2 linked regions of the Cupriavidus necator genome follow. The main gene of each other region encodes a partner of the protein of the gene in region 2 in a complex. Links are inferred from orthologs where the notes say so. Each region holds a gene or a part of one and is shown on either strand. Other genes may lie near its edges.

Region 1 (3,265 bases), 780 kb from region 2 along the record:
GCCGCGGTCATCAACCGGACTATCGAGGAACTGGTGGGCCTGTGCCCCACGCAGTACCTGTGGGCTTACAACCGCTACAAGCAACCCGCCGGAGCGGGTACCCCGGACGCGCCGGGCAATGATACCGAGCCGGCCACTGATCGATCGATTTCATGAGCCGTGTGTTCACGTGGCTTGGCATCGGCTTGCTGACGGTGCTGGGCAAGCTGCCATATCCGTTCGTCGCGCGCTTCGGCGAGGCGCTGGGAAGCCTGCTCTACCTGGTGCCGAGCGAGCGGCGCCGCGTGGTGCAGGCCAACCTGCGCCTGTGTTTCCCGGACCGGACCGAGGCCGAAATCGATGAACTGTCGCGGCAGAGCTTCCGCATCCTGTTCCGCAGCTTTGCCGAACGCGGCATCTTCTGGACCGGCAGTGAGGCGCAGATGCGCCGCTGGGTGCAGATCGACGACCAGGCCGGCCTGGTGGCCCTGGATGGCACCCCGCATATCCTGGTGACGCTGCACCTGTCGGGCGTGGAAGCCGGTGCGATCCGACTCACCATCGACCTGCGCGAGCATCTCGGCCGCTCCGGCGCATCGCTCTATACCAGGCAGAAGAACGACCTGTTCGACCACTTCCTGAAGCACGCGCGCGGGCGCTTCGGCGCCAACATGATCTCGCGCAACGACAGCGCGCGCGACATCCTGCGCTGCCTGAAGAAGGGCGAGGCCCTGCAGCTGATCGCCGACATGGATTTCGGCGAGCGCGACTCGGAGTTCGTGCCGTTCTTCGGCGTGCAGGCGCTGACACTGACCTCGGTGTCGCGGCTGGCGCGCCTGACCGGGGCCAAGGTCGTGCCGATCTACACCGAGATGCTGCCCGACTACCAGGGCTATGTGCTGCGCATCCTGCCGCCCTGGGAAGACTACCCCGGCGCAAGCGTCACCGACGACACGCGCCGCATGAATGCCTTCTTCGAGGACTGCATCCGCCCGCGCGTACCCGAGTACTACTGGGTGCACAAGCGCTTCAAGCACCGCCTGCCGGGCGAGCCCGAGATCTACTGAGCGCGCCGGCACGTCCGGCGCCGCGCAGCTACAATCCCCACCATGAAACTCCAGTTCACCAAGATGCACGGCGCGGGCAACGACTTTGTCGTGCTCGACGGCATCCACCAGCAGATCGACCTGACCCCGGCGCAATGGCGTGCGCTGGCCAGCCGGCATTTCGGCGTTGGCGCTGACCAGATCCTGATCGTTGAAAAGCCGTCCCGCCCCGATGTCGACTTCCGCTACCGGATCGTCAATGCCGATGGCAGCGAGGTGGAGCACTGCGGCAACGGCGCGCGCTGCTTTGTGCGTTTTGTCACCGACAAGGGCATGACCGACAAGCGCTCGGTGCGCGTCGAAGTGATGAACGGCGTCATTACCCTGACGCTGCAGGACGACGGCCAGGTCACGGTGGACATGGGTGCGCCCGAACTGGAACCGGCGCGCGTGCCGTTCCGTGCGGAAGGCCTGCCCACCCGCGCGGAAGGCGCGGACACGCTGTACGGCCTGGAGGTCAACGGCCGCACCGAATGGATCTCGGTGGTATCGATGGGCAATCCGCACGCGGTGCAGGTGGTGGACGACGTGGAGAACTTCCCGGTGCTGCAGGACGGCCCGGTGGTGGAGCACCATGCCGCCTTCCCCAACCGCGTCAATGCCGGCTTCATGCAGGTGCAGGACCGCCATGCCATCCGGCTGCGCGTCTACGAACGCGGTGCCGGCGAAACCCTGGCCTGCGGCACCGGCGCCTGCGCGGCCGTGGTGGCCGGCATCCGGCGCGGCCTGCTGGACTCGCCGGTGCGGGTGCATACCCACGGCGGCGATCTGACCATTGCCTGGGATGGCGGCGCGGAACCGGTGCGCATGACCGGCCCGGCCACCACCGTGTTTGAAGGCAGCATTGACCTGGCAGCCCTGCCGGCCTGACCATAGGGGCTGTGCGCCCCTGTCCACACGCCCCGCATTCCTTGCCGCGGAGCCCCGGCCGGGGCGCTCATTCCCTTGATCTTGCTGGTCAGACCGATGGAGCGCCCATGCCGCTGGACGATTTCCGCATTACCTCAGGCAAGCGTTTTCGCCTTGCCGACTTCGACCCGGGCAGCAAGCCGCTGTCGTGCGGCAAGAAAGAAGAAGACCTGGCCCGCATCATCGAGCTGAGCAACGCCCTCGACGCGCAGCAGGATATCTTCTACGCCGAGCACCGGCGCAGGCTGCTGGTGGTGCTGCAGGGCATGGATACCAGCGGCAAGGACGGCACCGTGCGCGGCGTGTTCCGCAGCTTCGATCCGCTGGGCATCCGCGTGGTGGGCTTCAAGTCCCCGTCGCCGGAGGAACTGGCGCGCGACTTTCTATGGCGCATCCACCTGCAGGTTCCGAAGACGGGCGAGATCGTGGTCTTCAACCGCAGCCACTATGAAGACGTACTGATCACGCGCGTGCACAACTGGATCGACGCCGCCGAGTGCGAGCGGCGCTTCCGCCAGATCCGGGACTTCGAGTCGATGCTGACCGAGACCGGCACCACCATCGTCAAGTGCTTCCTGCACATATCCCGCGACGAGCAGAAGGCACGGCTCGAAGCGCGCCTGGCGGATCCGGAGAAACACTGGAAGTTCGACACCAACGACCTCGCCCAGCGCAAGCACTGGAAGGCCTACATGGACGCCTACGAGGCTGCCATCATGGCGACCAGCACGCCCGAATGCCCGTGGTACGTGGTGCCGGCCGACTCCAAGACACACCGCAACCTGATGGTGGCGGAGATCCTGACCAGGGTCTTCGAGGACCTGAAGCCGGCCTACCCGCCCGCCCGGCCGGAACTGGCCAGTACCAAGGTCGACTGAGCCGCCCGGCCGCCTCAGCCACCGTTGCCGCGGTGCACGTCGTGCGTGACGAAGGGGTGCTCGCGGCTGGGCATCGCCAGCCATTGGGGGTGGCGCAGGGTCTGGCGGATATCGTCCAGCCCGCTGGTCCAGTGCTCATGCATGGTGAGCGCGCCGAACTGGTAGTCCTTGGCCAGGTTCTCGAACGACTTGTCGCGGTAGATCAGCTGGATTACGTTGCGGCGCGCGTCGCAGGCCTGCTCCGCCGCGCGGCGGTACCAGGCGTTGTCGCGCTTTGACGGCGGCACCAGCGCCATCACCTCGTTGAGCATGCGGCGCATGTTCTGCTGCTCGCGCATGTAGTCGGTAATGGCCCGCGTGCGGCTGGAGTACTGGATGTCCTTCTGGCGCTCG
Region 2 (3,132 bases):
ATCGACTTGACGGTGCGCTGCAGCGGGATGCCCAGGAACTCGGCCACGTGCTCGCACTTGGCCTTTTCCGGGGTGGCGGTCTTGACCAGGTCTTCGGCCGGCGCGGCGCGGCTGGCCAGCAGGGGCAGCGCCTCGGCGGCCTCCATGTTGGCGGCGTAGTCCGAGGTCGGGCAGTAGACGATGGCGTCTTCGCCGGTGTCGGCGATCACATGGAACTCATGCGAGCCCGAGCCGCCGATGGCGCCGTTGTCGGCCGCCACGGCGCGGAATTCCAGGCCAAAGCGGCGGAAGATGCGCACGTAGGCGTCGTACATGTTCTCGTACGACTTGCGCAGGCCGTCCGTGTCGCGGTCGAAGGAATAGGCATCCTTCATGGTGAACTCGCGCCCGCGCATGATGCCGAAGCGCGGCCGGCGCTCGTCGCGGAACTTGGTCTGGATCTGGTAGAAATTGACCGGCAGCTGCTTGTAGCTGCGGATTTCCGAGCGGGCGATGTCGGTCACCACCTCTTCCGAGGTCGGCTGGACCGCGAAGTCGCGCTCATGGCGGTCCTTCAGGCGCAGCAGCTCGGGGCCCATCTTGTCCCAGCGGCCGGTTTCCTGCCACAGCTCGGCCGGCTGGATCACCGGCATGGACAGCTCCACCGCGCCGGCGCGGTTCATTTCCTCGCGCACGATGTTCTCCACCTTGCGGATCACGCGCAGCCCGATCGGCATGTAGTTGTAGATGCCGGCGCCCAGCTTCTTGATCATGCCGGCGCGCATCATCAGCTTGTGCGAAACGATTTCCGCGTCGGCGGGCGCTTCCTTGAGGGTGGAAATGAAGAATTGCGAGGCTTTCATCCGTAATTTCTCTCTGGGCCGCCGGGCTCGGGAAAACCCGTCCCGGCAAAATCCGGGGGCCGGCGGCACTGAATTGTGGGCACGCGCCTGAAACTGCCCTTCCGCTCGGGGAAAACCAGCATCCCCCGGTCCGGGCCCGGCTGCGCGCTTCCTTTATAATCAGCGTAATTCTAAAGGATTCGAGGTGCAGTCATGCTCGATCGTGAAGGCTTTCGCCCGAACGTCGGCATCATCCTCCTCAACGCACGAAACGAGGTTTTCTGGGGCAAGCGAATCGGCGAACACTCCTGGCAGTTCCCGCAAGGTGGCATCAAGTACGGCGAAACGCCTGAACAGGCCATGTACCGCGAACTGCATGAGGAAATCGGCCTGCTTCCGGAGCACGTCAGGATCGTCGGTCGCACGCGCGACTGGCTGCGTTACGAGGTGCCGGACAAGTTCATCCGCCGCGAGATCCGCGGCCACTACAAGGGCCAGAAACAAATCTGGTTCCTGCTGCGCATGGCCGGCAGGGACTGTGATATCCATCTGCGTGCCACCGAGCACCCTGAATTCGACGCCTGGCGTTGGAGTCATTACTGGGTGCCGCTGGAGGCGGTGATCGAGTTCAAGCGCGATGTCTACCAGCTGGCGCTGACGGAGTTGTCACGCTTCCTGAACCGGCACGCGCGTGTGCCGCTGAGTCCCTATGGCACGCACGGCCCCCACGGCATGCATGGCCGGCATGGCGGGCCGCGCAGCCAGGCGCTCAGCCGCGCCCAGCAGGCGCAGCAGGCCGACGCCGACTGCAATGCCGAGGCCGCGCACGCGACCGAGCACGATTCACCGGCAACGCCGGTTTCCACCTCACGGAGCACTGATGACTAGTTTCACCGGCCTGGGCCGCCGCCGCGGCCTGACCGCTGCCGGCATGCTGATTGCCGCGGCCAGCCTTGCGCTGGCCGGCTGCAAGACCACCGGCAAGGAGATGGCGGAGGAAGAAAGCACCTGGCTCAACCCGTTCGCGCCCAAGACCTTTGATGAGGCCAAGGCGATGCTGCCGGCACCGCCTCAGGACGCCAACCTGATCCCGTTCTCGGTGTCGGGCACCGGCTCGCTGTCATTCGCGGTGGACGGCAAGTCGGTCTCGGTCGGCAAGGACAACGTGGTGCGCTACACGGTCGTCACCACCAGCCAGAGCGGCGCGCGCAACGTGACCTTCGAAGGCCTGCGCTGCGATGCGTTCGAGCGCAAGCTCTACGCCACGCTGCCCAAGGGCGCCACCGAGTGGGTGCCCAACAGCAGCGACTACGGCGAGACCTGGCACCGCATGGAGACTGGCGTGCGCAATGCCTATGCCGCCACGCTGGCGATCGATTTCTTCTGCGAGGGCCGTACCGTGGCCGGCACCGCCGACGCCATGGTGCGCGACCTGCAATCGCGAGCGCCGCGCAAGCGCTGAAGCACGCAGCGTCGACATAAAAAAACGGCGGGACTGCCTGGCAGCCCCGCCGTTTTTGTTTGCGCCCGGCCTGTACGCCCGTCAGACCAGCACCAGGTTGTCGCGATGGATCAGTTCGGGCTCGTTCAGGTGCCCCAGCACGGACTCGATCTCGGATGAGGGCTTGCGCGCGATCAGCCGCGCCTCGGCGCTGGAATAGTTGGTGATGCCGCGCGCCACCTCCTTGCCCTGCGCGTCGACGCACGCGATCACCTCGCCGCGGGCGAACTCGCCCTGCACTTCCGTCACGCCGATCGGCAACAGCGACTTGCCGCCGCTGGTGAGCTTCTCGACCGCGCCGTTGTCGATCACGACCCGGCCGCGCAGCTGCAGGTGGTCGGCCATCCATTGCTTGCGCGCCGTGAGCCGCCCGGTCGGCGCCAGCAGCTGGGTGCCGATGGCCTCGCCCGCGGCCAGGCGCTCCAGCACGTTGGCCTCGCGCCCGGAGGCGATGGTGGTATGGGCGCCGGACTTGGCTGCGCGCTTGGCCGCCAGGATCTTGGTCAGCATGCCGCCGCGCCCGATCGACGTGCCGGCGCCGCCGGCCATGGCCTCCAGCTCGGGGGTGCCGGCCAGGGCCTCGTCCACGAACTGCGCGGCCGGGTCCTTGCGCGGGTCGGCGGTGTACAGGCCGCGCTGGTCGGTCAGGATCACCAGCGCGTCGCCTTCGATCAGGTTGGTCACCAGCGCGCCCAGCGTGTCGTTGTCGCCGAACTTGATTTCGTCGGTGACCACGGTGTCGTTCTCGTTGATGATCGGCACCACGCCCAGGGACAGCAGCGTGAGCAGGGTCGAGCGGGCGTTGAGGTA

The links.
Region 1: the proteins of I6H87_RS09605 (region 2) and dapF are in contact, whole or in part, in a solved structure (PDB 5YGU), measured with the Escherichia coli proteins. The link is inferred for Cupriavidus necator from one-to-one orthologs.

What each region holds. Positions count from the first base shown.
Region 1 is NZ_CP066018.1:1,275,023-1,278,287, forward strand. What follows is about bases 73-3,021. They hold dapF (diaminopimelate epimerase), read left to right. Parts: upstream 73-1,088; coding sequence 1,089-1,955; downstream 1,956-3,021. Other genes in these bases: I6H87_RS05910 (lysophospholipid acyltransferase family protein), read left to right, coding at 73-156; I6H87_RS05915 (lipid A biosynthesis lauroyl acyltransferase), read left to right, coding at 153-1,046; I6H87_RS05925 (polyphosphate kinase 2 family protein), read left to right, coding at 2,063-2,872; I6H87_RS05930 (patatin-like phospholipase family protein), read right to left, coding at 2,887-3,021. In the rest of the region: more of I6H87_RS05910, read left to right, coding at 1-72; more of I6H87_RS05930, read right to left, coding at 3,022-3,265. UniProt on the Escherichia coli protein: Involved in the succinylase branch of the L-lysine biosynthesis and in the biosynthesis of the pentapeptide incorporated in the peptidoglycan moiety. Catalyzes the stereoinversion of LL-2,6-diaminopimelate (L,L-DAP) to meso-diaminopimelate (meso-DAP).
Region 2 is NZ_CP066018.1:2,055,406-2,058,537, reverse strand. What follows is about bases 56-2,871. They hold I6H87_RS09605 (RNA pyrophosphohydrolase), read left to right. Parts: upstream 56-1,034; coding sequence 1,035-1,709; downstream 1,710-2,871. Other genes in these bases: proB (glutamate 5-kinase), read right to left, coding at 2,365-2,871; I6H87_RS09600 (CNP1-like family protein), read left to right, coding at 1,702-2,283; I6H87_RS09610 (proline--tRNA ligase), read right to left, coding at 56-842. Outside these bases: more of I6H87_RS09610, read right to left, coding at 1-55; more of proB, read right to left, coding at 2,872-3,132. UniProt on the Escherichia coli protein: Master regulator of 5'-end-dependent mRNA decay.